Regions from separate parts of the Psychrobacillus sp. NPDC058041 genome, predicted to be linked through region 1. Evidence: riboswitches for the same ligand, from Rfam matches in the RefSeq annotation. Region 1 holds a riboswitch; the other holds the start of a gene.
What was found. A riboswitch is a leader RNA that binds a small molecule or an ion and turns the genes downstream of it on or off. The one in region 1 is predicted to bind FMN.

Region 1 (15,480 bases):
AAACAGGTAACTGTATAAACGAAGCACTACTTATTAAAAACTATGCAGAGGTAAAATACGAAATCAGCCCTGTTAGAAACTAATCGTACGCTATTCTGAATTCTAGCTCAGAAAAAATAGATAAGCGAGAGAAAATCATAAATTACATGGTTTTTCTCTCTTTAATTTGTCTTTTTTTGATCTATCTACTCTAATAACACATAAAACTTCTGAATACCACATAAAGCCAATTGGGTACCACATAACCCGAATTGAGTAACACTTAAATTACTCCGGGTACCACATATCCTGAACTGAGCACCACATTAAACAGTAAAAGTGCTAGAAATAATTACATTAGAAGAAAATGTTATATTTTGTTAGAGAGGACGAGAATATTGAAACTTAGACAAATGACAGTTGCTTTCCTTGTAAATGAGGAACAAGAAGTTTTATTTCTTCAAAAAAAAATACAAGATACATTCTTTGCAGGATTTTTAGTTCCAATAGGTGGACATATGGAAGCCAATGAAATCAACGATCCTCAAAAGGCATGTATAAGAGAGATTGAAGAAGAGACTGGCTTAAAGAGAGAGTGTATAAATAATCTTGAGCTCCGATACATTGTACATAGAGTAAAAAATAATCAAGAAATCAGAATACAATATGTGTACTTTGGAACAATCTCAAAAAGTTCTAAGTTAATTGAAAGTGAAGAAGGTTCCTTAACATGGATAAAATATAAAGAAATTGTTAATCAGCATGTATCAGCCACTACCAATGAAATAGTTAAGCATTTCTATGATTTAGGTAAATCTACTGAAAAAGTATATGTAGGCTCGATGAATTCTTTAAATGGAAACCCTCAAATAAATTGGGGAGTTTTAGAGGATTGGGAAGCGCCTATATTTATTAAGTAGGCAACCTATTTCGGATTAAGTTAATAAATTGAATAGTTTTTCAAATTAAAAGTATATAGTGGTAGACTATAGATATTATTATAAAAAAGGGGAGTTAGAATGGCTAATATGAATTTATTGGGAGCAGGAAATTGGCTTGGTATACTTTCTACAATACTGATTGTATTATGCTTTTATTTCAGTCTTAGTTTCTTTCAACACTTAAAAACAGGTGAAGAACGTCTAATAAAACAGTCAAAATTTGCAGCAGTCTTTTGTCTTGCTATGAGTTTATTAATTCCAGCATTATACAGTCTTTTTATCTATAATCAGATGATGAAATAATAAAAGATTCAATCTAAGTTAAGTTTGTTACTTAAGAAGTTGCAAATCTAAAATCTATAACAAGTAAAAGGAAATGCTATCATGCAAAAATACAACCTTTTAGAAAGATTATTATTTCCTCCTACATATTTCAATAAAAAGAAGTTAAGCAGTAAACTAAAAGGAAAGACGATTCTCATAACGGGTGCGAGTTCTGGGATAGGAGAGAAAGTAGCTTATCTACTAGCAGATATCCATACTAATCTGATTTTAGTTGCCAGAAGAGAAGAAAAGCTTTCAATAATGAAAAGTGAAATAGAAAAAGAAGTTGCAAAAGTAAGTATTTTCAGGGCAGATCTTAGAAATAAGGAAGAGATGGAAGAGTTACTTGCATTTATTCATCGACTTCCTGATGGGTTGGATATTGTAGTTAGTAATGCGGGGATTTCAATCAATCGCTCTATTAATAATTCATTAGATCGATATCACGATTTTACTCGAACAATGGCTATCAATTATTTCGCTCCCGTACAACTGCTATTGTCAGTCATTCCTTTGTTAGAAAAAAATAAAGGACAAATTATCAGCATTTCTACAGTAAACGCTCTGTTAATACCAATTCCTTTTTGGGCTGCTTATCAGGCTTCCAAGTCAGCTTTTGATACTTGGTTTCGATCTGCTGCTCTAGAGTTAAATATGATGGGGATATCTACAACATCTATCTACTTACCATTAGTTAGAACCCCCATGATACTTCCTACAACAGCTTATCTAAAAATGCCTGCCATGTGCCCGAATCATGTTGCACAGATTGTATGTAAATCCATGTATACGAAGAGAAAAAAATATAGGCCATGGTGGTTGATTTTTGGCCAGTTGACTTCCATATTTTTTAGGGGCATTTTGGAAACTTACATTCCTAATGTTTTAAGAAAAAGGAGGGAAGGAAAGTGAGATTAGTAAAGCTTATAAAAGTTTTATATAAAATCAAATTATTTTCTCCTTTAGGATTATACTGGTTAATAGTTGGTATTTATAAATGTGGAATAAATATAATGCTGTTGTTATATATTGCCGAAAGGACCTACGGCAATAAAATCGCTCTTGTTTACGAAGAAGAAACAGTAAGCTATAAGCAATTACTGTTACAATCCGAAAAACTATCTTTTATTTTAAAAGAAAAATTCCAATTAAAATCAGGACAGAAAGTTGGCTTTTTGTGCAAAAACCATTCCTCACTAGTGAAATCAATTTTTGCTATCTCACGTCTTGGATCCGATATATATTTGCTTAATGCAGAAATGAGCAAAATGCAGTTTAATCAATTAGTAATTCAACATAATTTCTCATTAATTGTCTATGATTTTGAATTGAGTACTTTCATGGAAGAAACTCAATATATTAGAGAGAAAATCTTGAGCTATCATGATAACTTGCCGGCAATTAATAACTTACTTCATTCAAAAATTAATGTAAAATACAAACTTCAAAAGTCTTCAAAGAGTAAAATTGTGCTACTTACAGGTGGAACAACAGGAAAATCAAAGGAAGTCGTACATACACCATCACTATTCAATTTTTTAAATCCATTCTTAGCATTACTTACTCGATTAAATCTATTAAATTGTCATACTTCTTATATTGCTACTCCCATTTATCACGGTTATGGGATTGCTATTTTAATTTCCTTTATTGCATTAGGGAAAACAGTGATTTTAAATAAAGGATTTCATGCTGAAAAGGCTTGTAGCCTTATACGTGAGAATAATGTTGATATTGTTACAGTCGTACCATTAATGATACATAAAATGTTAAAAACCAATCCGGCAGATTTGAAATCTCTTGTTTGTATCGCTTCTGGGGGAGCAGAGCTGAATCCTAAACTTGTAGAGGAGGTTTTCAGTAAATTAGGGAATGTTTTGTACAATCTATACGGCACTTCAGAAGCTGGTTTGAATATAATTGCAACACCAAATGATTTGAAGTATTCGGTTTATTCGATCGGTAAAAAAATAGAAGGTGCTCGATTAATAATATTGGATAACAATAAGGTAAAGGTGACAGATGGAGAAATAGGCCAACTTTGCATTCAGAATAAATGGTCGATGACAAATAAGGGGAAATTGTGGATTGAAACCGGTGATTTAGGTTACCGAGATAATAATGGGTATTATTTTTTACGAGGGAGAACAGATGATATGATCGTTTCAGCTGGTGTTAATGTATACCCAATTGAAGTTGAACAGTTAATAATAAATCATCCATTAGTAGAAGATGTAGCAGTTATAGGAATTAGTGATGAAACGTTTGGGCAAAGATTACAAGCATTTGTACAACCAGTAGACGTTCATCTCTCCAAAGAGGAGCTCTTTGAATGGTTACGCCCTAGGGTAGCGCGGTTTCAATTACCTAAGGATATTGTATTTGTGGATCATATTCCGTATACACCAGTAGGAAAGATTGATAAGGGACAACTTAGACAAATAAAGGCAAAGGTAGCAATTCAAGATTACCGCTAAATTTAGAGCTAATAAAAGCCTGTTTTCCACCAGATGATATTGAAGTGGAATATATGCTTGCTTATTATAATGCACTAGATATCTGTCTACATTTTTTTGTTTGTGCAGAATAAGATAGTTGGAACATTTGTGATTTTAGTTGGAATTTTTGCAGGTTTAGTTGGAAAAGCTCCAAATTTGTGGGAAGGCAATTCAAAGAATGCAATTAGTTAACAGTTTTAGAGTTACACACGTTAATGGGGTGGAGGTGTCTATTAAATTTGAAAAAATGGCTTTCTGTTATATCATGTATTTTTATCATATCTATAATTTATTATCAAATGAATTATAAAACAATAGAAGAAGCAATAGAGGAATCAAACATCCCTATGGATGAAATTTTTTATACTACAGAAATGAAAGGAAATACTATTATCATATATGGGGATGATAATATTTTATCCGCTGGTCTAATCGAAAAAAACTTCTTTGGCTATCGTTGGTATGGTGGGGCTGGAAGTGAAGAATTCAATCGGAATGACTCGATATTAACTAAATCAATTACCAATTTGCTTCCTCGTAGATCATCATCATTAGATGATTACGTTACAATAGCAATGGGTGTTATTAATGATGATGAAATAGAAAAATTACTAGTTCAATATAAAAATGAAGAAAGTACTGATGCTACAATTCTGGATACCAAAAGAGGACGTATATGGTTTAGTTTCTCACAAACTCCTATTAACTATGATCCAGACGTGACAAGGATCTATAAGGATGGAACCAAAATATCTGGATGGTATTAATGATGATTCTTTAATGAAAAGTTCTGCATTTGCATCTGTACGATTTCGAATTATACATTTCTACATGAAAAAAGCGGCATGAATTCATCAAGTCATGCCGCTTTTTCAATGTTTATTATCCTAAATCTTGCCCTGTGATGATAATATAACAGATTAAAAATATATTCAAAATGATGATTAACACTGTACATATCCATGCTAATATTTTTACGAATAATCTATTTGCAAATTCACCCATTTTCCTTTTATCGCTAGTAAACAATACTAAAGGTACAACAGCAAATGGGAGGGCTAGACTTAATACGACCTGACTCCACAAAAGTAGTTCTCCTGTTCCTTTTGATCCAGCAATCCAAGTCACAATAAAAGCAGGGATAACTGCTAATAATCGTGTAATCAAGCGACGTAACCACGGTGAAATTCGTAAATTAATAAATCCTTCCATCACTATTTGACCACTCATCGTGCCAGTGATTGTAGCATTTTGTCCTGAAGCTAGTAAAGCAACCGCAAATAATGTACTTGCAATACCAACACCTAATGTTGGACTAAGTAATTCATAGGCAGCTTCAATTTCCGATACATTTAAGTTTGTTCCATAAAAGGCTGCTGCTCCAAGTATTAATATTGCAGAGTTGATAATGAAAGCAGTAGTTAAAGAAAATGTAGAATCAATGAGTGAAAATTTTAAAGCTTCTTTTTTCCCTTCGATTGTTCTTTTATATTTTCTTGTTTGAACAATGGAAGAATGCAAATATAAATTATGTGGCATTACTGTTGCTCCTAAAATACCAAGTGAAATAAAGAGCATTCCTGGGTTTGTTACAATTTCCATTTGCGGAACATACCCTCCAAATAATGCGGAAATCTCCGGTTTGGAAATAATCACTTCAAATGCAAATATAACAAAAATAGTAAACATTAATACGATGACAATAGATTCAATAATCCGAAAGCTTTTCTTTTGTAAATAAAGTAAGAGTAATACATCTAATGTTGTAATAGTGATTCCTAATAAAAGCGGAATTCCAAATAGTAAATTTAAAGCAATTGCCGAACCGATAACCTCTGCTAAATCGGTAGCAATAATAGCAAGTTCCGTCAAAATCCAAAGAAAAATGGCCGTTTTCTTTCCAGTTGCATCCCTTGTTGCTTGAGCAAGGTCTCTTCCAGTTACAATCCCTAGTTTTGCTGACAATGATTGTAATAGTATAGCAATTAAATTAGATAGTAAAATGACACTCAATAGGGTGTATCCAAATCGTGCACCACCTGCAATCGAAGTTGCCCAGTTTCCCGGATCAACATATCCTACAGCTACTAATGAACCTGGTCCAGCAAACGCCAGAAGCTTACGCCAAAATCCTCCTTTAGTCGGAACGTTAACTGAGCTATTTACCTCTTCCATACTTACATTAGAACTTTCTTTAAACCATCCATGGTCGTTGGACTTATTTTTGGGCTGAGAACTCATTATTTATCCCTCCTAAATTTCATTTATGTTAAAATGTTTCCCTAGACCAACTTTTAAGGTAATTTAATACTCTTTTTAGTATATGTAAATATATTAACACGGTATCTTGTCTTTGTAAAAGTTTTTTTCTCGAAGGAAACTTTTGTTGAAATAGAAACATTTCCAGTTAGCTTTAAATAAAGGAATAGAGCATGACAAATACATTTTATAAAAAGTTAAAAAATGTAATTGAGCAATTAATTGCAAGGTGAAAGCAACCAGTTTTACATTGACAGCAACCAACTCAGTGACGAAAGCAATCAATTTTATTGTGAAAGCAACCATTTCTTTATGTAAAGAGTTAACTTTATGTGAGATCGCGCAAATCAACGTTTGACAATCCTGTCCAACTAAAAATACAATGAGCATGTTGACTTAAATGAAGTAATGTCTTACATGGTTAAACTGAAAAAAGAATAATATGTAAAAAAATAGATGGACAGGCTGATAAATGCCTGTATTTTTTGTCCTCACTTTTATGAACAGAAATTAAGCAATTTAAGTTTACTTTTTATACCATGTAAATTTTCTCTTTAAGTGCTATAATGTTTTTATAGATGAATAGTCCTTCGGGGTCGGGTGAAATTCCCAATCGACGGTGATGAAGAAATTCTAAGCCCGTGAGCCTTTTATAGGCAGGATTTGGTGCGAATCCAAAGCCGACAGTATAGTCTGGATGGGAGAAGGATGTACGAGCAAGCTTATTTCCTTATGGAGTAAAATTACACTTCTAGAAGGTTTATTTGTTGATGCGTAAAACATAATTTTCCTAAGTCCCCGTAGAGATGTTTCTATGGGGTTTTATTTTTGAGTGAAAATTTCGCAATAGAAAAGAGGTGTACTCTATGTTCACTGGAATTGTAGAAGATTTAGGCAAAGTTAAATCGATGAAAAGTGGTCCAAATAGTATGCAGTTAACATTGGAATCCCCAAAAATTGTTGAAGATATCCACTTAGGCGATAGTATTGCGGTTAATGGTGTATGTTTAACAGTCATTTCTTTTTCGAATGAACTATTTACAGTGGATGTTATGCCAGAAACGGTAAAGTCTACAAGCATCCAATCTTTGCGAATTGGCCATGCTGTTAATTTGGAGCGAGCAATGCCAGCAAACGGTCGATTTGGCGGTCACTTTGTTTCCGGACATGTGGATGGAACTGGTGTCATTTTAAGAAAAAGAAAAGTCGAAAATGCCGTATACGTAGATATTGGCATTAGTGAAGAGCTAAGTAAATTCTGTATGCTAAAAGGTTCGGTTGCAGTAGATGGCATTAGTTTAACCATTTTCGATGTAAAGCCTAAGCAGCTGACAGTTTCCCTAATTCCACTTACATTTAGTGAAACACTTCTCGGTATTAAACGAGAGCATGATGTAGTGAACATTGAAAATGATTTACTTGGCAAGTACGTGATAAATCATTTGGAGCGAACGAAAGAAAGTTCGCCAATCACGATGGATTTTTTAAGACAAAATGGATTCTAACGAAAAGGCGGTACGTTACATATGTTCCATACAATTGAGGAAGCAGTAGAAGATTTAAAAAAAGGGAAAATCATAATCGTTGTAGATGATGAAAGTCGTGAAAATGAAGGAGATTTTCTAGTATTGGCAGATTATGCGACGCCCGAAAACATTAACTTTATGGCAACATATGGTCGTGGATTGATTTGCACACCTATAACCCAAAAGTTAGCAGATCGTCTTAATTTGAATCCAATGGTCCAACATAATACGGACAATCATCAAACAGCCTTTACTGTCAGTGTCGATTATAAAACGACGGAAACAGGCATTAGTGCATTTGAACGCTCCGAAACGATGTTGCAGCTGTTAAATGTAGAATCCGTTAGTTCAGATTTTCGCCGACCTGGTCATGTGTTCCCACTTGTAGCAAAAGAAAATGGTGTACTCGAGCGTCCAGGTCACACAGAGGCAGCTGTTGATTTTGCGAAACTTTGTGGTATGCAGCCTGCAGGTGTTATTTGCGAAATTATGAGTGTAGACGGTTCAATGGCGAGAGTTCCTGAATTACATACTATTGCCGAAACACATGGTTTAAAGTTTGTGACGATCGAAGCATTAGTGAAATATCGAAATGAACAAGAACAAGTAGTTTGATAAAAAAATTTAAAATGAACTAATAGGAGAGATAAAGAATGGGAAAAGTATTTGAAGCGAATTTAATAGGAACAGATTTAAAAATTGGTGTAGTTGTTGGTAGATTTAATGAATTTATTAATGGGAAATTATTGGATGGTGCATTGGATGGATTGAAGCGTCATGGCGTTGCCGAGGAAAATGTAGATGTTGCATGGGTGCCCGGTGCATTTGAAGTACCTTTCATCGCAAAAAAAATGGCAGAAACGAAAAAATATGATGCGATTATCGGTTTAGGTACAGTTATTCGCGGTTCTACTACACATTACGATTATGTTTGTAACGAAACAGCTAAAGGCGTTGCAAGTGTTGGCTTAACAACAGGTGTACCAGTTATGTTCGGTATTGTAACTACAGAAACAATTGAACAAGCGATTGAACGTGCCGGTACAAAAGTCGGAAATAAAGGCTATGATGCTGCGGTGTCCGCAATTGAAATGGCGAATTTGAATCGTTTATTTTAAGTGATTTAGCAATTTAATATACATCTAAGGACAGGCTGAAATGAGTCTGTCCTTTTTGTAATCATTGATTATATACGTAACGTATTATTAAAAATGATACGATATGTTTTATAGTGTAGAGAAGTAATAAAAAGGAGAAAATATAATGGACAACACGAAGAAATTCAACGGTAAAGCTGCTATTTATGCAAAGGCAAGACCTAGCTATGCGCCTGAATTGATTAACCATTTATCATACATTGGGATAGCGAAGGACTCCTTTGTCGCTGATATAGGTTCGGGAACAGGGATTTTTTCAAAGACATTACTTGAAATGGGATGTAATGTGTACGGCGTTGAACCAAGTGAAGATATGCGAAGTGAATCTAAAGAAAATTTAGGACAATTCGCAACATTTTATCCAGTGAATGGAACTGCGGAACATACTACTCTTCAGGCAAAAAGTGTAGATTTTATTACTGTTGCACAGGCGTTTCACTGGTTTGATACAGTTAGATTCAAAATGGAGTGTAGCCGTATTCTTCATGACAAAGGAAAGGTTATTTTAGTATGGAATTCCCGTGTGATGGACAGTCCGTTAGTACAAGAGAATGAACAAATCTTTAGAAGGTTTTGCCCGGATTTTAAAGGTTTCAGTGGAGGAATTGGATATATGGATGAAAAAATCAAAACGTTTTTTTGTAATTTTGATGTACATCGTTTTCAAAATGATTTGCAATTTAATAAATCAAAATTTATCGAAAGAAACCTGTCAGCATCCTATTCACTGAAAGAAAATGACGTGGAATATGATAGTTATATAAAGCAGCTGAATAATTTGTTCGACAAATATGCCATAGACGGTATGCTTATTGTCCCAAATGAAACAATCGCATACATTGGGCAGATATAAAGAGAATTATGGGGGAGTTATAAAATAACAGATGAAGAAACCCATGAAGGAATGAATCTACTTCGTAGCATAAAACACGAACAATATTAATGTGAAATGTGAGAATATGTATAATATACTCTTCATAAATCAGCATAAATTTCGCGGGTTGAGCGATGAGCCATCACCGCCGCTAAGTACAACTTTATTTAGATTTCAATAATTATTTCGAGATGGTAGGAATAATTAGATTTTATAATAAACTGCCTCATTCGCAGGAAATATCCAAAAATTCTCTTTTTTTATAGTTCACTATGTTATGATAATTTCATCATAATTTTCTGATAGTGAGGCGATTTTTTGTGAAGGGCTTTTTGAAATGGATGCTTCAATTAGTTGTTGCATTCGTAGGTATACTACTAATTAGTGGACTACCTATACTGATTACTGGTTTTCAACAAGGAGAATTTTTGTGGAAAGAATACGGACAACAATTACTTGTTCTATTTCCACTTTCCAATTTTATGGACCAATATTATGGTTCACATATCGGAGACTACATTAGCTATTCTTTAGAAGTATTGTTTTTAGCACTGATTTCCGCTGTATTTTTAGCACTTCTATTTACAATTATTACGATGTTGTTTAAAGAGCGGGCAAGACAGCGAATAAAAACACTCTTTTTCTTTTTGGAGTCCTTTCCTGACATTTTAGTCATTTTGCTTGTTCAATTAACAGTTATCATGATTCATAAGCAAACGGGTGTTTTTGTTTCGAAGATTGCTGTGACTGGTGGAGAAAGGATCTATATGTTACCTGTTTTTTGTTTGATGATTTTACCAATGATTCAACTATATCGTTTAAGTATGCTCACATTTGAAGCAGAGGAACGAAAAATGTATGTTGAGCTTACCAAGTCTCTTGGGTTTAGTAAGTTGATTATTTTAATTATACATATTTTTAGAAACGCAGTTATTAGTATATTTTTTCAATCGAAAAAAACGATGTGGTTTATGCTTTCCAACTTATTCATATTAGAACGAATGTTTAACATGCCAGGTATTATGTATCACTTGAGTGAACACTTGTCAGGGGAATTGTTTTTAATTACTGTTTGCAGCTTTTTCTTACCAGTATTCTTCATATATAGCTTTGGTGAGTGGTACTTCTTACGTCGTTTAAATCGGGGAGGTGCTTTGGAATGAAATCTGTTTGGAAGCAACCGTACTTTGTTCTTGGATTTAGTGTGCTTACATTTTTTTTAGTTGGTAGTTTTGTATTTGAATGGATTTTTGGACCGGACCCGAAACAAACGTATTTTATCTATGAAAATGGTAGGCTGGTGGCAGCTGCTCCGCTATCCCCTAGTTTGATGCATCCTTTTGGGACCGACCAGTTTGGATTTGATATGCTTGCGAAAATTATGCTTGGTGCAAAATATACAATTATAGCAGCGATGGGTGTGGCTGCCGTACGTATGCTTATTGCTGTACCTATTGGATTTGCAATCGGTACATATTGGCAAAAGAAACGTTCATTGGTTAATAGTTTCATTGATCCACTTCATTATGTCCCTATGACAATTTTCTCTTATTTGATATTGTACCCCGTCCTATGGGAGCCAATGGAGGGGTTTTCTACTACTGTGTGGGAGCGTATTGTTATTCAAGTTGTGTTAATGGCCATTATTACAGTGCCAATTGTTGCGTCGTTAATTGGCAATGAAGCGAATTTACTGTATCACGAGGAGTATATTTTGGCTTCAAGAACACTTGGTGCTAGTCGACTTCGAATTATTACGCGACATCTGTACCCTATGATGCGTGAGAAGTTATTTGTTTTATATGGTCAGCAACTTGTAGAAACATTAGTTGTTTTCACTCATTTAGGCCTTCTTAAATTATTTATCGGAGGAACGAAAGTGAGCTATGATCCAATGTTTGGAGATCCACCGAAATCGATTGCATATGAATGGGCTGGACTTTTTGGTTCATCGTTTCGTTATTTGTTGGGTGTTCCGTGGCTTCCGCTTGCTCCTGCCATTTGTTTCGCACTTGTCATTTTAGCAGTTGCTGCAATGATCGAAGGCTATACGAGAGCTGTGAATGGCCAAGTCAAAATCCTCAAACGAAAGAAAGTTGCTTTTGTGTCGGATGAGACACTCAAATGGAATAAGCAGCAGTTAAAAGAAAAATTGCAGCTTTTGCTTCAAAATGAAAAAGAAAATACTCCAAAACTGTAGTCCTCTGGCTGCAGTTTTTTCTCTCGGGAGGGATTAGGGATGAAAATTAATCAAAGAGAATTTAGTGTTAACGGGATTAGCTACATAGTAAGACATGCAATTAATAAAGATGCGAAGGTTTTGTCCGAAATCAGATTACAGATTGACGGAGAGTCTCAAAACTTAGATAGAGAAAAAGGTGAAGCATATATTGACACAGCTGGTTTTGAGAAATTAATAAAAGCGGATACGGAAAATAAAAAGAATCTTTTTCTAGTTGTCGTCATTAATGATAAAATTGTCGGATTTTCAAGGTGTGAAGGAAATTTTTTGAAACGTTACGCCCATAAAGTAGAATTTGGGGTCTGTGTATTAAAGGACTATTGGGGTTTCGGTATTGGAACAAACCTTTTAAAAGAATCTATTGCTTGGGCTGATTTGAACGGAATAAAGAAAATAACTTTAAATGTTTTAGAAACAAATGACAAAGCGATAAATCTTTATAAAAAGTATGGTTTTAAAACGGAAGGCATTTTAGAAAAAGACAAAATCCTTTCAGACGGTCAATATTACAACACCGTTGTTATGGGAAGATTTAATGAATAAGACATCAAAATAAATTTTTTCATACATACGCAACGATATCAAGTATATAAAGGGTTTATCCGCACCTATAAGCACCTAATGCGGACTAGCAAAACAAAGGAGTTTCTAGTGAGACTGTAGAATAGTAAAAATATTAATCTATAAAGGAGAATACAAATGTACAAATTGCTAGAGAAAAACGAATACGCACCGTATTATTCAACATATGTAGAGTTAGTATCTGATGGGGATTTCATACAAACTTTAGTTCAACAGATGGAAGAAACAATTGCATTACTACAGGACATTTCTGATCATCAAGCTCATTTCCGCTATGCACCTGAGAAATGGACCTTAAAAGAAGTGATTGGGCATATAGCAGACACTGAGCGAATCATGAGCTTTAGGCTGGTTTCCATAGCTCGGGGCGAAACAGTTGCTCTTCCTGGTTATAATGATAATGAATACGTACAAAATGCATCTTTTAATAAACAGGCTGTAGAGGACCTTCTTCAAAATTTATATATTGTTCGCCAGTCGACTATTCATTTAATTAAGAGCCTATCAAGCGAAGATTTACTTCGTCGGGGAACTGCAAACAATTCTGAAGTGACTGTCCGTGCACTTATCGTTATTATAGCTGGTCATGAACTGCATCATCGCAACATAATTAGAGATCGATATATTTCTTCTGAAGACTACCCAAAAAGCTAATTTTAAGCTATCTAAGGAATATTTAGAACTAAAAAAATGGTGAGTGAACCTAATAGACCATTGTTAGAGTGTGTTTTGACTATTCTAGTCAAAACGCATTCTTTTTTTGTTCCGGGTGTACTTAAAACTATTTATTACCATTGAATAAGAACGAATGTTTGTCATATACTATTAAGAACAAATGTTCCTTTTATGGGAGTGGATAGTATGTACGAAGGGTTAGAAAATCGAAAAATTATATGCATTGATATGCGAAGCTTTTTCGCAAGTTGCGCGGCAGCCGATGCTGGGTTGGATGTGATGACAACACCTATTGCTGTGATTGGTAATTTGGAGCAAAAGGGAAGCATTGTGCTTGCTGCTTCGCCAAGAATGAAAAAAGAATTTGGTGTAAAAACAGGAACTAGGCTATTCGAAATTCCAGATCATCCATCTATTCATCTAATCGAGCCGAAGATGGAGTTTTTTGTTCGAGTTTCTGTAGAAATCGTCCGTTATTTAAATCAGTTTGTTCCGAATGAAGCGATTCATGTGTACAGCGTAGACGAATGCTTTGCAGATTTAGGAGGAACCGAAAAACTTTGGGGACCAGTAGAGAATACAATTAAGCGCATACAAGATGGGATGTATAGTCAATTTCAATTGCCATGTGCGGTTGGGATGGGACCAAATATGCTTATGGCGAAGCTTGCGTTAGACTTAGATGCGAAAAAAACAGGTTTTGCAAAATGGACTTACGAGGATGTACCGAAAAAATTATGGCCGGTCTCACCATTAAATAAACTATGGGGAATTGGCTCTCGTTTAGAAAAAACGTTAAATAATATGGGCATTTTCACTGTAGGTCAGTTAGCGCAAACTTCTTTAGAAATATTAGAGAGTAAATTTGGTGTAATGGGAAATCAGCTATATTATCATGCTTGGGGAGTTGATTTATCCGAACTTGGTGCACCTCTAGTAGAAGGACAAATTAGTTATGGAAAAGGGCAAGTACTATTTCGTGATTACCGAACGAAAAAAGAAGTGATGGCGGTTATTTTGGAGATGTGTGAAGATGTGGCAAGACGCGCAAGAGAAGCAAATATGGCTGGAAGAACGATACATCTCGCAGTCGGATACAGCAAAGATGCTTTTGGAGGGGGATTTAACCGTTCTCGCTCCATAGAAGAATCGACAAATGCAACGATGAAAGTATATAAAGTATGCGAACAAATCTTTGACGATTTTTATGATCATCGTCCAGTTCGGAGACTATCGATTTCTTTAACGAATTTAGAACCGGAGCACTCGATGCAACTAAGCTTATTTGAAGAGGACAAATGGAAAATACGAAAACTGGGAAAAACCATGGATGACTTGCGAAGTAAATATGGTTCCACCGCAATTTTGCGAGCAGTGTCCTATACTGAAGCGGGAACCGCTAGAAAACGAGCTGGATTACTTGGAGGACATAAAAAGTAGAAAATTAAAGGGAAATTCAAAAATTTATCGAAATAAATAAAAAGAAGGATAGATGATCAAGGAGTTATGAAACGAGGATAATTCTATGAGCTATAAAAACACTTTAATTTTAATTTCTGAAGATTCACCAGTTACTTCCGCAGTTATACCAATGTCTAAAAATGAAAAACCTACAATTGCTTATATTGAATACGATTTAATCTACAACAATCCGTACAAATACACACAAGAAGATGTGCAATTTAAAACTTACCTGATCAAGAATCAGATTAAATCCAATCAGTTAGAAGAGCTACGAGAACAATTTTTTGCAACACCTAAAGCATGTTTCAGAGCTTCATCATTAGTGAAAAAGTATGGGTGGGGAATCCACTATGATGAAGAAGGGAAAGTAGCAATTTATGATGCTAATAGCGATATGTATAAGCAATTTCTACAGTTAGGTACGATTACAGTTTTAAAAGGAATGCGTTCTAAAAGAAAATAATAAAGGTGGAGTTAATTTGGAACAAACAATTTTTCAACATATGGAAACAGTACGAGGAATAACAAAGGAATTCATCCAACAGATACCAGAAGAGATAGCAGATATAGTTCCAGAAGGCTTTAATAATAGTATTCGTTGGAATTTCGGTCATATTGCATTTATACAGGAAAGACTCGTATTTGCAGTATTAGGTGAAGAGTTAGGTGTACCAAGCAACTATGAAGAACTATTTAGCGCTGGAACGAAACCAGCTGATTGGAAAGTAACACCGCCATCACTAGCAGATATTCTTTTTGTATTAACCGAACAAACAACAAGAATAAGAGAAGCTATTCAAGGAAATATAAACAAGACATTGCCAGCACCATTTACAAATAGATTAGGCATCACATTTCATACTAGAGGGGAAACATTTCTCTTTAGCTTTTATCACGAAGCTATGCATATGGAAGTGATCAAAAGAATATATCGAGCTATAACAGTGGAATGAAGGGAT
Region 2 (15,480 bases), 350 kb from region 1:
AGTAGGTGCTATATCCAAATTTCCCATCAATCTCACTTTTATAGTATCCGATGAATTGGAGTCTCGCTTGTAATTCAATCACATCATCACCAAAAGCTCCACGCTCTAATACTTGAGTGGAGAAAGCCTGTGTAGATTGTTCTTTACTGATGAATGAATAGCTAATCGCACAAATTACCAAGATAATAAGGATGTATTTTATTTGTTTCAAACGACATCTCTCCTTTTTACATAGCTTGGATAATTAATACCTAAATATACAAAAAAAAATCTAGCGTTTAGCCAGATTTTTCTTTTACAAAATATTCATGATGTTCAAATCTTTTAGTTCTCATAAATATGTGGGCTTTCTTTACTCTTGATAAACCAAATATCCATAAAAATAACATGAAGGGAACGATTAAAATCAAATCAATTCCATTTATAAATAGTATACTATTATAAATACAGTGCAACACAAATGAAGTTAAAAATGAATAAGTAATTTCAAATTTTGCTGTTTTAGAATCTGTAAATTTAGCTCTTCCTAAATAATATCCCATCACTACACCAAATAATGCGTGACTTGAAACCGGAAGTAAAGCACGCAAAAAAGCCTGATCCATTCCATAATTTAATAAAAATAGTATATTTTCTACGGTTGCAAACCCAAGAGAAACACTAGCTCCGTATAATATTCCATCATAAGGATCATCAAACTCTACATGTTTATAAATAGCGATAATTAATATTAGCCATTTAAAAAATTCTTCTAACGCACTTGTTACTAAGGTTTGATGAACAAATATAGAGGTTAGTACTTTTTCTTCTTCTATTACATGTTGAATAAATAATATTGGAAAAGTTAATATAGCGCCATATATAAAAGTATGTAACAATAATTTTGAAGGTTCTTCTGCAATTTCTCTTTTTAAATAGAAATAACTTAAAAGCGCAAGAGCCGGAGCAATTGCAACGGAAAGTAGTATGAACATATTTTTTACTCCTTCCACTTAAATCATTTGCATCGACGTTATTTAAGCTGTACTAGTGCTTGAGGATGAAATATAAAGTAAATCTATTCCATTCGTTGAACACATATGAGTGAAGTCAATTTTTATTATACATTACATTTTAGATAATTTGTAAAAATTACGGAGGTATTTTTTTGAAAACTATATTACTAATTCATACTGGTGGAACAATTTCCATGCAGGTACAGGCAGAGACAGGAGCAGTTATACCGACAGATAATAATCCCCTTATATTTGAGGGAGAAAAACTAAAAGAACACGCAAATATTATTGAAATAGAAGCATTCAACTTACCTTCTCCTCATGTAACACCAAAAGAGATGCTCAATTTGAAGCAGATTATTGAACGTTATACTAAGGAAATGAAAATTGATGGTGTTGTTATTACCCATGGAACGGACACACTGGAAGAGACGGCTTACTTTCTAGACCTTACTGTGGAAACAGCCATCCCAATCGTTCTTACAGGAGCAATGCGCTCTTCCAATGAAATTGGATCAGATGGGCTATACAATTTATTGTCAGCAGTTAAAGTTGCATGTTCAGATGATGCAAAAGAAAAAGGAGTTCTAGTAGTATTAAATGATGAGATACACACAGCGGAAAACGTGACAAAAACCCATGCTAGCAATGTTAGCACATTCCAGAGTCCACAATATGGCCCAATTGGATTTATTTCTAAGTCAATTGTCCATTTTCATCATTCACCTAATCATCGTGCTGTGTTCCCTATTCAAGCTATCACGAAAAGGGTGGCATTATTTAAAGTATATGCGGGAATGGAGCCAGATTTATTAGAAGCTTCAATAAAATTAGGTTATGACGGGATTGTGTTGGAAGCATTAGGTCAAGGAAATGTTCCCCCAAACCTTGTTCCAATTATTGAAGAGATTTTAAAAAAGGAGATACCAATTGTGCTTGTTTCTAGATGCTTTAATGGAATCGCACAAGATGTATATGGATACGTCGGTGGTGGAAAAGGTTTAAAAGAAAAAGGTGTAATTTTCACAAAAGGTTTAAATGGACAAAAAGCGAGACTCGCGTTACTTATCGCACTTAATCATTCCGATCAAAGTAAAGCAATGGAGAATATTTTTTCAATCTAAGGAAAGTACAAACACCATTAAGTACAAAACCTTTTTTCAATTGTTTCTGAATGGCTTTGGACAGACTCGGGCAATATCTTTACCGAAAGCTATGTAAGAGGCAGGTCGTGACTGACATCACGACCTGCCTCTCTTTTCGGTAATATGGCTAACGACTGTCCGTATCTCTTAAAACATGGACGGTAAAAATAAAAAAACATTTTTAAATATGCTTTCTTAAGCGAAAGGACATTTAATTGCATTGTTGCTTTCTAGCTATTTCCTGAGCAATTTGCCCACCATGAAAACGACCGTTCTCAATGAAAATTTCATTTGCATTGTTACCAGCAGCAATAACACCCGCTATAAAAACACCTTTTACATTCGTTTCCATTGTCTCCTCGTTAATTGACGGCCTTCCTGTCACAGTGTCGATTTGTACTCCCATTTTTTCTAAAAAAGCATGATTAGGATGATAGCCTGTCATTGCAAATACAAAATCATTTTCAATTTGAAATTCACCATTTGGTCCCTTTAAAAATGCTTGTTGTTCATCTACGGCAAGGAATTCAGTATTAAAATACATATCAATTTCTCTATTCCGTACAAGCCCTTCAAATTCTGGTAAAATCCAAGGTTTAATACTTGAAGAATAATCACTTCCTCTATATGCAACAGTTACATTTGCTCCCGCTTTGTTCAACTCTAGAGCAGCATCAATTGCGGAGTTTTTGCCACCGATTACTAAAACATCTTGAGCAAAGTAAGGATGACCTTCTTTAAAATAATGAAATACTTTTGGTAATTCTTCACCTGGGATGTTCATATAATTTGGTTGATCATAATAACCTGTAGCAATTATTACGTATTGGGATGTATAGATTGCTTTCGAAGTAGTAACACGGAAATGATTTTCTATTTTTTCAACAGTTTTTACATGTTCATATTTATTTACTTTAATGTCCTTTAATTTTGCAACTTCTCTATAATAAACTAAGGCTTGATTTCTTTTCGGTTTTCTTTCTTCAACAATAAAAGGTACATTACCAATCGCTAATTTTTCACTAGTACTGAAAAAAGTTTGGTGTGTTGGATAGTTATAGATTGCTTCAACAATATTTCCTTTTTCAATAACAACATAATTTAATCCAATTTCTTGTATAGAAATTGCCGCAGCTAATCCGCATGGACCCCCACCAACAATTAGTACGTCAACATTTTGTTCCAACCTTAAAACTTCCTTCCATCATACTTCTAATTATTTTCGTCTACTTTTCCGAATAAGGTAATAATATGGCATTCTGACTTTGCCCCTAGTCTTAAAGGAAAACCTGTTGTACCAAATCCGTTACTAATCAGTTCTGCGCTATTTTCTTTTTGCCTAAACGTACCATTTTCATAAATACCAAATGGACCAAACCGTATCTGACCTCCATGTAAATGGCCAGCCAACAATAGATGTGGGCAAATTATTTTTTTGGCATTATTAAAGAATGCCGGTGCATGAGATACAAAAATAATAATATCATCTTTAGATACATTCTGAAATGCATCATATATTTTAACCCTACCATTAAATCCATCATTAATTCCAACAAGACGAATTATTGATTGACCATTAATTATTCCTGTAGATGTATTGTTTAATATGTGCACATCATATTCGTTTAACATTGAATTTAGTTGCTTTTCTCCTATTTCTCGATCGTTATTACCATATACATAATAAACGATACCTAGTTTACTTAACTGCCTAATGTTTGCCTTAGTGCGTTCTATAGGGACTCCTTTTTCGGTTAAATCTCCCCCAATCACGACTATATCTACTCTTCCTTGAAGAGAATTAATCAGTTTTTCTGGTATTTTTCTTCGATGAATATCTGAGATGAAAAATACATGAAACTGTTCCCCATCTTTCATTTCTTTAATGATGATGGAATGTTTTTTTACGTTAACTTGAAATGCTAAAGCCAGCATATATAAAAATAAAAGAACAATGAAGATTATAAAAAGTAAAATAAGATAATTCACTAAAAAATCCTCCTACTTAAACATACAAAAGGACAGGGATATCCCCTGTCCAGTATCATATTTATCGAGCTGATTATGAATCTTTAGAAATGTGTAATACACGAAATCCGGACTTTTCAAAATCCGCTATAATCTTATCTAGCTTCTCATCATTATCAATTTTTAATACAATTCTGCGTGCTAGTTTATCCGTTTCATCAAATGTAACTAATGAAATGACGGGTGTATGATATTTGTGTAATATATCGGATACTTTTAGTATTCGTCCTTCTGATTCAACAGAAGTAAATGTTATTCTTGTTCCCTTACTATTCATCCCAAATGCGCTACGGAATTGTGTAATCGTATCGTATCTAGTAACTATTCCAAGAAATTTACCCTCATCTAATACTGCTATGATTGGAAAATCATACAACTTTACTAATGCACTTTCAAAAACATCGTCGATATTTACGAAGATATCTTCTCTTACAACTACATCCATCACAGTCGTTTGGTTTAAGAAGATTTCTCTGTCGACTTCACTATAGAAATAGGCTTTGTATAAAAGATATTTATTAAACATTCCTTTATACATTCCGTTTTCAATTATCGGTAATGCATCAATTTCTTTCTGATCTAATTGTTGGAGTGCTTCCATCAAAGAAGCATTACCATTTACAGTTAAACATTTTTCTTTCGGAATCATTACACTTTTAACAAACATATAAGCACCTCTTCCATTACAGATTAATGATATATATTCGACAAATGTGTTTAATATCCCTTCTTCTATGTTTAAGGTAAGATGAGTTTTTGACCAGCTGAAATACTGTTAGATTTTAATCCATTTGCAGCTTTTATTTTTTCCACTGCATTAGGATCTTTATAATAATTAATAGCAATTCGATAGAGTGTCTCATTAGCTTGAACTATATGTGTTTTTTGCTGAGAAACTACTTTTGAATCTGTTTTTGTTTCTGTTTGTTGTTCTGTTTGTTGTTCTGTTTGTTGTTCGTTTTTTGGTTCCTCTACTTTAGAATCTTCATTAATTTCAGTTTGTGGTACAGTCTCTTTTGGATTTTGTTCTTCAACATTCTCCGTTTTATTCTCTTCTTTATCTTCTTTATTGTCATCTTTACCAGTATTAGAAATCGGTTTTGTTTCAACTGTAATGACACCTGGACTTGCAACGTCTTCTACTTTAGCAGTGTAGAAAAATTGAACATAAATAAAGATGCAAACGGGTATTAAAATAAAGATACTAAATAAAGTAGGGATTAGTAAATTTTTAGTTTTTTTCTTAGTTTTCTTAGAATAGGTAGATCTTCTAGTTCTTCTGGACTCCGTCATATCTTCCTCTAGACCAATTGACTGTCTATGTTCATCTATTTTTTTTTGGTAATCATCTTGTTTCATATTGTTCTAACTCCATTCATTCCTTCTTTTCTAATTCTATTATGACGAATTTTGTAGAAAAAGTAAACTTCCCAACAATATTCCTATGGAAGCAATTCATTTAGTCTGTTTTTCCAATTGAGTTGTTTTCTCTCTTCATCCTGTTCAATTCTTTTTGTAAGCACGCGATGAAGATCAAATGAACAAACAGAACAACAGTTTACCGGCCGTTCTTTTAATTGTTCGTCAAAATTATTTAACAGTTGCTCCCTTATACACTGTTCATTTCGAAACAGGTTAAACAGTTGCTGTATTTCGGTCCATTTCTTAGCTTTGATGTCATTAAATAATTTCGTAGTTTCTTGTTCCGTTAATATTTCTTTCCAATAATTTAAAATACGAAAAGTTGTTTCAGGGAGTTGTATTTCTTTATCCTCCGATTGATAGACAAGTTTTATATCATCTTCCTGAGGAAAGTCCTGCATTGCAACGTAAAAGGCTTGCTCGACATCTGAATTTGTAAATACAAGAGAGGCTATAGATTGTTCCCCATCCCTCGCGGCTCTTCCTATTTCTTGCATATAGCTAGCCATGGATGTTGGAATATGATCATGAATTATTTGTCGAATATTATTTTTATGTATACCCATACCAAAAGCATTTGTTGCACAAATCCATTCCAATTCACCTTGTTGAAACTGTTGCTGAATTAAAACTCGATCCTCTTGCTCCATTTTTGCATGATAAAAAGCTACTCTAACTCCTCTATTCCGTAATTCCTCTGCATAAAACTCAGTTTTTTTTCGAGATTGAGTATATAAAATCCCTGGCCCATTAGTTGCTAATATTCGACCTAAAATCCATGCTAATTTCTCTTGAGTATTTTCCAATTCTTGTACTTCATACGCAATAGAGGGACGATCTAACGAATGAATAAATTCATATGGGTCTTTCATATGTAAAGTACGTTTTATATCTTGTATAACTTTTTTCGTTGCTGTAGCCGTTAAAGCAAGAACTCGCAAATTAGGATAAGTTTTTAGCCATGTAGAAATTCTTAAATAATCTGGCCGAAAATCAAAACCCCACTGCGAAATACAATGAGCTTCATCCGCAACTATGTATGCTATTTCAATATTTGAAAGTGCCTTTTTAAAACGCTCATTTTGAAGCATCTCAGGAGAGGTGAATATAAATTTATAAGCTTGTAAATTTTGAAGTACGAATTCTTTTTGTTCAAAATCTAAAAACGAATTAATTGCTACAACTCGTTTTTCCCCCAACATTTTTAATTGTTCCACTTGATCCTGCATAAGTGATAATAATGGTGAAACGATAACAACTGTACCTTCCATCAAATAAGCTGGTAATTGAAATAATAACGATTTTCCCATTCCAGTTGGTAAAATAGCTACTACATCTCTTCCTTTTAGGACTTGTTGGATTATTTCTTCTTGCCCTTCTCGAAAAGAAGAGTAACCGAATTTTCGTTGAAGTATCTCAATTAACTTATCCATTTACCTCTTCTCCTTTCGTCAGTGCAATTCTTATTTGGAAATAACTAAGTTCCGGTAACTGCTCTCTAATCCTCTTAATTTTTTTTGTTTGTAACTTCCTGGATAAATGCAATACTTTTCGTATTTGTTCCGTAGAAATAAAAGAGATGAAAGGAAAATCTCGTTTTGCAGATACTATTTCAATTACATGGTCTTCAATTGTATTTAATTTTAAAGATCGCAATTCTGCAATTTTGTTGATATCATACCCTTTTAAAAATAACTCATAAGTTTTCATTGCCGTGTCAGTTAGCGGAGTAAGAACTTCAATATTTTCAGTAAGTATAAACAAGTCAGGAAATTTTTCGAGAGTCAACTTTTGTAAGATAATATGTAAGCATTCGATAAATAACAGTTTTAAATCAATAATTCTTTTATTGTAATGACGAGCAAGTTGCTCCCATGTGTTCCCACTTTTATCATTTCCACTTAGTCGATAAACAAATAACTCACGATGTATATCTTCAAAAATTGGGCTATCAATTAATTCCTCTAGTTGTTTCTTAAATGCAACAACAAATGTTTTGTCTTGAAAGTTCCTCTTTATTAAAAAGGACTTAACAAATTGATGAATTACTAGATTTTTTTGATTTGGAATAAACCTTCTTTCATTCGCTTGAAAATGAGACAATGTTTGTACAACTAGCTCAACTCTACCCCAAAAAATAAGTTCATTCCCTCTATATAGCCAACCATTATACAATGGTTTTCTCATTGAGTTAATCTGAAGTAACCCTTCTTCTGTTAGTAAAATTGTTGATTCATTCATTTTAATAAATCCATTTGATAGTAATGTTGAAATTTCTTCATCATATTCTTCTTTTGATATTTTAGGATAAATCGAGAAAAAAGGATGTAGATTAAAGTAAGTAACATCCTGAATAGTTTGTCCTGATTTTTTTCCTTTTAACAAATAAAATGGTGCTGTAGATGATCTCTCACCTTGAAATTTATAGATGATTAATAATAACAGTTGTTGAAAATACAATTGAAATACCTCTCAGATTTAATGTATTTTTGTTGAAATGTCGAGTAAACACCTTTAGAATGAATAAGATAGCTTATTCTTGTTAGTAGATATAAAGGAGAGAATATTGTAATGGCTAAATATACAATTGTAGATAAAGATACATGTATCGCATGTGGCGCTTGTGGTGCCGCTGCACCAGATATATACGATTATGACGATGAAGGAATTGCTTTCGTTATTCTAGATGATAACATGGGTACTGCTGAAGTACCAGACGAATTACTTGAAGATATGGAAGATGCATTTGAGGGTTGCCCAACTGATTCTATTAAAGTAGCAGATGAATCATTTGAAGGCGACGCATTAAAGTTTGAATAATAAACACTCTACACTTTGGAGTAAACCTTGACTCGAATAGGATACTTGGTGTTTTTATGGAGGATTTGGAAGTGACTACATCACTTCCAAATCCTCTTTTTTCGGTAATATTTCCCTCGAGTTTGCCCGCCTTCCTCTCGATTTGTGTGTTGTTAAGTTGCTTAAGATTCGGATAACTAGAGATATAATACCCCTCCTTTCAAGAAGAATAGCATATGAATGTCGTTGATTTCCGTTACGTCGGACGCTTTTCGCGGGCATGGCTTCAGTCTCCTTTGGCCAACACTATGTTGGTCACAAAGACGTTGCCAGACGAGGTGGCGCTCTTAGACTTTATTCCTTTGTGCGATCCTGGGGGGACTTCCGCTCATGCACCTGCCGCGGAAGTAGCCGCCTCCTCTTCAATCAACTCGTAGTACTTTTGGAGTGGCGAGAGGAGATAGAAAACAACTTTTCAAAAGGAAATAGCTTCCGAGATTGAATGACAGAAACAACTATCTACACTTCCTTCCCTATTTTTTCTCTGTTTCCGCTTGCCTTATAAGCAAATGAATGTACACCAGTTCATTAATTGAGCGAAATATATTCTTTACTTATTAAGATTCTTGATTGGAGCGGAAGGCGGCGACTCCTAGGGGATTAGCAAGCAAATCAAGACCCTGGACTGAGTGAAACGAGGGAAGCGGCTTGATGCTTGCCACCTGGAAAGCGCCCGCCTGCAGCGGAAATCAACTAGTATGTATGAGACGATTTATAATTGCTTAGTACGATAGATGACATTTAAATGCTATGAACATTTGTTAGGGAGCTACATTTTATCCAGATGCACAAAATTTCACCTAAATTTTAAAAAGCAATAGCATCCCTTATTCAACAACCATACAGAATTGCATGATCATCAGGTTCTTTGAACGATTTCCGGCTAAATCTTCTTGTTAGGTACTACTCACTTAATGGATTGTAGTGAAAGGTGGCGACTCCAGTCGGAGGCCAACAGGATGTTGGTCATGAAGGCGTTGCCACACGATGTGGCGCTCTTAGCCTTTGTTCCTCTGTGAGACAGATGAGCCTTAACAACGAACGCGTAGCGGAGCCCCCGCGGAACGCGTCCACCTGAAACGGAAATCCGCGGTGTTATCTAATTCTTAAAAGCACTATGAACACTGGTTTCGTAGGACGAAATATACATTCCTATCTTTAAATAAAAGGTCGTTTCTCTTAAAAAGAGAAACGACCTTTTTTTAGTTAATATCGGGAATGCTGAATGTTCTGTTTACCTTATCTAGCAATGGCTTCATTCGCTTAAATAAGACTATCATTACAATCGTCACTAATATGCCCTTTATAAGATTAAACGGTAAAATACCGAAAATGATCGAGTTAAATAGAGCAGTACCTGTCTCCATCGGGAAGTTCAAAAAATAGGAATACATAGGTAAAAATACAAAATAATTAAGTACACTCATCCCCATTGCCATAGAAATAGTTCCAGAGGCTAAGCCGTACATAATACCTTTTGAAGATGATGCTTTGCGATAAATTACATATACCGGTGTTAAAAATAATATACTTGTTACAAAGTTAGCCATATGCCCTACTGGAACACCGGTAGGACTACCAGAAAACAACCAATCTAATACATTTTTTAAGAATGCTACTAGAATACCTGCAATAGGACCCATTGTAATTGCAGCAATTAATGCTGGTATATCACTAAAATCTACCTTTAAATAGGCTGGTAACACTGGTAACGGAAATGCAAGTAGCATCAATACAAACGAAACACTACTTAACATCGCGATTGCAATAAGCATTCGCGTCTTACTTTTTGACATTATACACTCTCTCCTTTTGCGATTCACTCCACAAGAAGAAAAGTTCAGAACGTATTCCATACTCAAAAAATCCCTTAAGCAAAAATGTTGCTTAAGGGAGAAACAAGGCACACTAAAATAAGCGTATCCGTACTAGAGTATACGAAAAACGACTGTACCTTCACCTTCTCCCATCCAGACTATACTGTCGGCTTTGGAATTTAACCAAATCCTGCCTTAACGGCTCGCGGGCTCAAGAAAAAAATCTTCTAATACCGCCGATCGGGAATTACACCCTGCCCCGAAGATGAATCAATATTATTTTTCTTCAAGAATAATATCTTGAATTAATACCATCTTAACAAAAATAAAATAGACGTGCAATACAACTGCTTCAATATGGATGAATAAAAAGAATGCTAACCATTGATATTGTTCATGGCTAGCATTCAAAAGAATTATTTTTCTTCCATAATAAAACCGTTAGGACCTAATGGAATTGGAAGGAATTTTGATAAATCAAATTCTGCCCATTGCTGTTGTACAACATTTTCTAACTTTACTTCTGTTCCAAAGCTGGCAGCTGTAAGAGCAAATGCTTCAATTAATCTCGTTGCAGCAAAAGAATCCATTTTTTTAAAATCTAGTGGATCGGTAAATCGAATAATTGCTTTACCGCCAACATTAGAATAGTCATACGTAACATTGGATGGAATGACTGAAGTATATATGTCGTTATTTGACTCTTTCATTGCCAAAAATGCTTCTGAGATAGAATCGTACTTAGCACTAAAATTAGGTGATAAATAGCTCTTTCCACTTTGGGCAACGTAGTTAAAATAATTATGATGACCTAGCTTCCCATCCAATTTACTTGGTTCATTCAGAGTCCCTACCTGATTCCACTCAATTAGTGAACCGGCTTCATTTACAACTTCAATGGAATCGAAATCGTTAAATATTTCATTAATTGAACTCCAATATGGTCCTAGTGTACCTGAAGCAATGTCATATCCATGGTTCTCAGGCAAATAATGCTTCAAAATCTTGCCTTCCGCGATGAAGTTTCCTTTATACGGATGATATTCATCAAATCCCAATGCTTCTTCGTCAATTCGGCTACCATAACGTTCATATAATTGAATACTACTCGGAATCATGTTAGGAAAATCTTTTTCCATTTGTTTCTTTGGAATTATTATTGTAATTGGAACAGATAATGCATTCTCTATTAACGAAAAATGAAATACTGTTCTCCCATTTAAACTTTCTTCATAAACAGATGTGGTTTTATTCAACGGGACTAACTCTAAATGGGATATATCTAAACTAGACATCGTCATCATAGAATCAGATGATTTAGCTTCCGTGGCATCATTTGTAATGGATGCTTCCTCGGTGGTATCCATTGAACGCATGTCTAACTTCTTACTACTATTTTGTTCTATATTTTTATTTGATATTTCTTCCGACATAGATGATTCTTTGTCATTAAAAAAGGAAGACACTAAAAACGTTAGAATAAGGATGGAGGCAATAGAAACAGCAAAAGGTAGCCACTTTGATAATGTTACACGAGTAGTTCGTCTTTTTTCATTATTCTTTTGATTTTCTATTTCCATTTTCACCCGTTCATACACATCTTCTTTAGAACGTTGATCTGTAAATTTGGGCATATTATTTAAAAGCTCATCTAGTGCTTCTTCATCTTTTTTCCATTCACTCATGATGAACATTACCCTCCTTTTCTGTTACAGACAATCGTTCACGAAGAGCTTTTATCGCTCGATGCTGAGTAGTTTTTACTTTCCCTTCTGTCCAGTTTAAAATTTGAGCTGTTTCAGCAATGGAAAGTTCCTGAAAATAACGCATAATAATAACCATTTTTTGATCCCCTGTACAATCATCCAATGCGATGAGTAAAGACCTCATTTCATCGTTTAATTGCACCGAATCTTCTGGAAGCATTTCAGTCGAAGCAAGCTGCATTGTTTCCCAATCAAAAGACTCGAACAACCGTTTTTTCCTTACAGTTTGTTTCCTAAAATGATCAATGGCAACATTTTTCGCGATTGAAAAAAGCCATGTTTTCTCTGAGCTCTTCCCTTCAAATCTGCTATACGCCTTAAGAACACGCACATATACCTCTTGGACCAAGTCTTCCGCAGTTTGTCTATTTTTAACCAAATAGATGAGAAACTGAAAAACGTCTTGATGATAACTATCATACAAGCGGTGGAAAACGGAGTCATTCATATGCTCCCCCCGTTCTTTCAATTAGTCGTTTATGAACCTTTTTTGTTTCACTTCATCATGGGCAATCTAATAATGAATTTTGTACCAACGCCAAGTTCACTTTCTACAGACAAATTACCATCATGACGCTCCACAATATTTTTAGCGATAGCTAGCCCAAGACCGGTTCCACTTTTCCCTCTAGTTCTTGCTTTATCTGCTTTATAGAAACGTTCAAATACATAAGGAAGGTCTTCATTCGGAATACCATAGCCTGTATCTTCCACCTCAACGATCAATTGATTGTTCCGTTGAAATAATCTCACGTTTACTGAGCCCTTTTCTTCCGTATGCCGCAATGCATTATCGATTAAGTTCGTAAGTACTTGCTCCATACGATCCTCATCTATTTCTAGAAATAGTGGATCTATAAGTTTTTGTTCAAAATTTAATCGAATACTTTTTTCCTTTGCTATTTGGTCAAACTTTTGTGTAATTCGTTCAATCGTTGGAATTATAGAGACTTTCTCTTTGAAAATACTTAAATATCCCGACTCTAGACGAGCTAAATCTAAAAGCTCTGTTACTAATCTTCCCATTCGTTTCGACTCATCATAGATAATACGAATCATTTCTTTTCTATCTTCTTCAGTAGTAACTACATCATCTATGATTGCTTCGCTATACCCTTGAAGCATGGAAATTGGTGTTCTAAGTTCATGTGATACATTGGCAATAAAATCTGAGCGCATTTTGTCTAATCGATGCTGTTCGGTCATATCTCTAAGAACAACAACTGCTCCCCTTACCGAGTCTTTACTATAAAGCAAACTAATAGATATATCGAAGTAGGATCCTTTAATCTCAAGCTCTTCTTCTAATTCTTCTTCAAAATTAAATACATGATCAAGTAAATGATATAACTCCGCAGGTAAGTGAGATTTATCCGTTGTTTCATTATCAATATTCCATTTTTGAAAGAGTTTATCAGCTTGTGGATTACTAACCAGTACATTAAAGTCTTTGTTAAATGTAATAACTGCATCTGTCATAGAAGTTAAGATATTAGAAAGCTGTTCTTTTTCTTGGTTAATTACTTCCACATGATGTTTTAACTGTCTGCCCATTCGATTAAATGCAGAACCTAGCTCGCCTATCTCATCCCTTTGTAGTTGAGGAACTTTCGTCTCAAAATTTCCTTTAGCTAATTCTAAAGCAGCTTCTCGCATCGTTCTTAAGGGAGAGGTAATTCTGGAAGTTAAAAAGAACGAAAACATGGTAGTTAATAGTAATGCAATAAAACCCGATAAAAAAACTATTCTCGTTGTATGATTTGAAGTTTTGTTTACGACTTCTAAGCTTTGATAAATAAATACCGCTCCATGAACTTCTTTATCAGACTCAAAGGGAGAGGCTAAAATAATATAAGATTCCATTTGGTCTTCTTTTGTCATAGATGGCATTAACATTTTTTTAATAATTGTTTTATTAGATATATAAACTTTCGTAAGGTCAGGATCTTTCAATAATTTATCCTTTATCACATCTTTGTTTAACCCATCATGAACCGATAGAAAAACAGATTCAGAGTTTCTGACGATTAAAGCGTTTGTTTCTGCTCCTAGAATATCTTTTATGATTTGAAGGGAATCTTCCACTTTATCGTATTGTTCAACTATTTTTCCAATCGTTGCTGCCTCTTGTCTTAATGTTTCTTCTGCTTGTTGAGTATGAAAATTCTCCAGAAACTCTAACATTAAAACGGTTACAATAAACAACACAAATAAAACGAGAAGCAGTATGGTTCCCCATAGCTTCCCGACAACACTATTCCAAATTCTATTCATTGACAATCTCAAATTTGTAACCCACACCCCAAACGGTTACAATCATTTTCGCAGATTTTTCAGAAACTCTATTTAACTTCTCACGCAAACGTTTTACATGTGTATCTACAGTACGAAGATCGCCGAAGAAATCATAATGCCAAACTTCTTTCAGCAATTGTTCCCGATCAAATACTTTATCAGGAGCCTTCGCCAAGAAATAGAGTAATTCGTATTCTTTCGGTGTTAAACTAACCTCTACTCCATCCGCTGTTACACGGTGAGCATCGTGGTCAATCGTTAAGTGAGGGAATACAACAATATCTTTTGATGTAGACGTTCCTTGCACTGGGGACAGCACGGAAGACCGTCTTAGTATAGCTTTAATGCGCAAAACTACTTCCCTTGGACTAAATGGTTTCACTATATAGTCATCTGCTCCTAGTTCAAAACCTTCTACTCTGTTTGCCTCCTCACCTTTAGCAGTTAGCATAATAACAGGGGTTTCTTTATGTTCACGCAATTCAGTAATAACTTCTATACCATCTTTTTCAGGCATCATGATATCTAATAATATACAACTATATTCATTTTCTAATGCAAGTTGTAAAGCAATTTCACCATTTTCTGCTTCTTCAACTTCATAGCCTTCTCTTTCTAAATACATTTTCAACAAGCGACGAATTCGATCTTCATCATCCACTACTAAAAGTTTAATCATTTCAGACATATTTATCATACCTCTCTATCAACTTCTACTATATATTGTACAGTTTGTGTTCACAAAATGAAAGAAGCTCACACCTCTTTAATGAAGAGATATGAGCTAAAAGGTTTTAAGCATAAGAATGTAAACCAGCAATGATTAAGTTTACGGCAACTAAGTTAAACATAATAATGATAAATCCTATTAATGCTAACCAAGCAGATTTCTCGCCATGCCAACCTTTTGTTAGACGTAGGTGTAAGAATACTGCATAAAAAAGCCATGTAATAAGTGCCCAAACTTCTTTAGGATCCCAACCCCAAAATCTAGACCAAGCTTCATGTGCCCAGATCATCGCGAAAATTAACGCTCCAAGTGTAAAAACAGGAAATCCAATAAGAACCGAACGATAACCTATCTCATCCATAAATTGAGAGTTTGCTCTTCTCGCAAATGGTTGAAGTATTGCTGCAATCCGTTTACGTAATA

Region 2: another riboswitch for FMN. It lies ahead of ACFVR1_RS02730 (ECF transporter S component); the one in region 1 lies ahead of ribE (riboflavin synthase).

Annotation. Positions count from the first base shown of each region.
Region 1 is NZ_JBHVRO010000002.1:387,420-402,899, reverse strand. Features, by position in the region: gene ACFVR1_RS04515 (VanW family protein) at 1-83, shown strand, start outside; gene ACFVR1_RS04510 (NUDIX domain-containing protein) at 378-899, shown strand; gene ACFVR1_RS04505 (hypothetical protein) at 999-1,223, shown strand; gene ACFVR1_RS04500 (SDR family NAD(P)-dependent oxidoreductase) at 1,305-2,156, shown strand; gene ACFVR1_RS04495 (AMP-binding protein) at 2,153-3,721, shown strand; gene ACFVR1_RS04490 (hypothetical protein) at 3,982-4,509, shown strand; gene ACFVR1_RS04485 (Nramp family divalent metal transporter) at 4,625-5,983, opposite strand; FMN riboswitch at 6,584-6,714, shown strand; gene ribE (riboflavin synthase) at 6,868-7,506, shown strand; partial or broken gene ribB (3,4-dihydroxy-2-butanone-4-phosphate synthase) at 7,528-8,139, shown strand; gene ribH (6,7-dimethyl-8-ribityllumazine synthase) at 8,181-8,645, shown strand; gene ACFVR1_RS04465 (class I SAM-dependent methyltransferase) at 8,791-9,537, shown strand; gene ACFVR1_RS04460 (ABC transporter permease subunit) at 9,900-10,721, shown strand; gene ACFVR1_RS04455 (ABC transporter permease) at 10,718-11,758, shown strand; gene ACFVR1_RS04450 (GNAT family N-acetyltransferase) at 11,798-12,343, shown strand; gene ACFVR1_RS04445 (DinB family protein) at 12,500-13,036, shown strand; gene ACFVR1_RS04440 (Y-family DNA polymerase) at 13,244-14,497, shown strand; gene ACFVR1_RS04435 (DUF6157 family protein) at 14,583-14,984, shown strand; gene ACFVR1_RS04430 (DinB family protein) at 15,001-15,474, shown strand.
Region 2 is NZ_JBHVRO010000002.1:35,090-50,569, reverse strand. Features, by position in the region: gene sleB (spore cortex-lytic enzyme) at 1-187, opposite strand, end outside; gene prsW (glutamic-type intramembrane protease PrsW) at 279-974, opposite strand; gene ACFVR1_RS02770 (asparaginase) at 1,148-2,119, shown strand; gene ACFVR1_RS02765 (YpdA family putative bacillithiol disulfide reductase) at 2,352-3,326, opposite strand; gene ACFVR1_RS02760 (metallophosphoesterase) at 3,353-4,129, opposite strand; gene ACFVR1_RS02755 (CBS domain-containing protein) at 4,203-4,835, opposite strand; gene ACFVR1_RS02750 (LysM peptidoglycan-binding domain-containing protein) at 4,907-5,527, opposite strand; gene ACFVR1_RS02745 (RecQ family ATP-dependent DNA helicase) at 5,611-7,023, opposite strand; gene ACFVR1_RS02740 (YpbB family protein) at 7,016-8,050, opposite strand; gene ACFVR1_RS02735 (ferredoxin) at 8,162-8,410, shown strand; gene ACFVR1_RS02730 (ECF transporter S component) at 9,652-10,245, opposite strand; FMN riboswitch at 10,404-10,537, opposite strand; gene ACFVR1_RS02725 (hypothetical protein) at 10,683-11,951, opposite strand; gene sigX (RNA polymerase sigma factor SigX) at 11,944-12,480, opposite strand; gene ACFVR1_RS02715 (ATP-binding protein) at 12,528-14,306, opposite strand; gene ACFVR1_RS02710 (response regulator transcription factor) at 14,299-15,015, opposite strand; gene ccsB (c-type cytochrome biogenesis protein CcsB) at 15,122-15,480, opposite strand, start outside.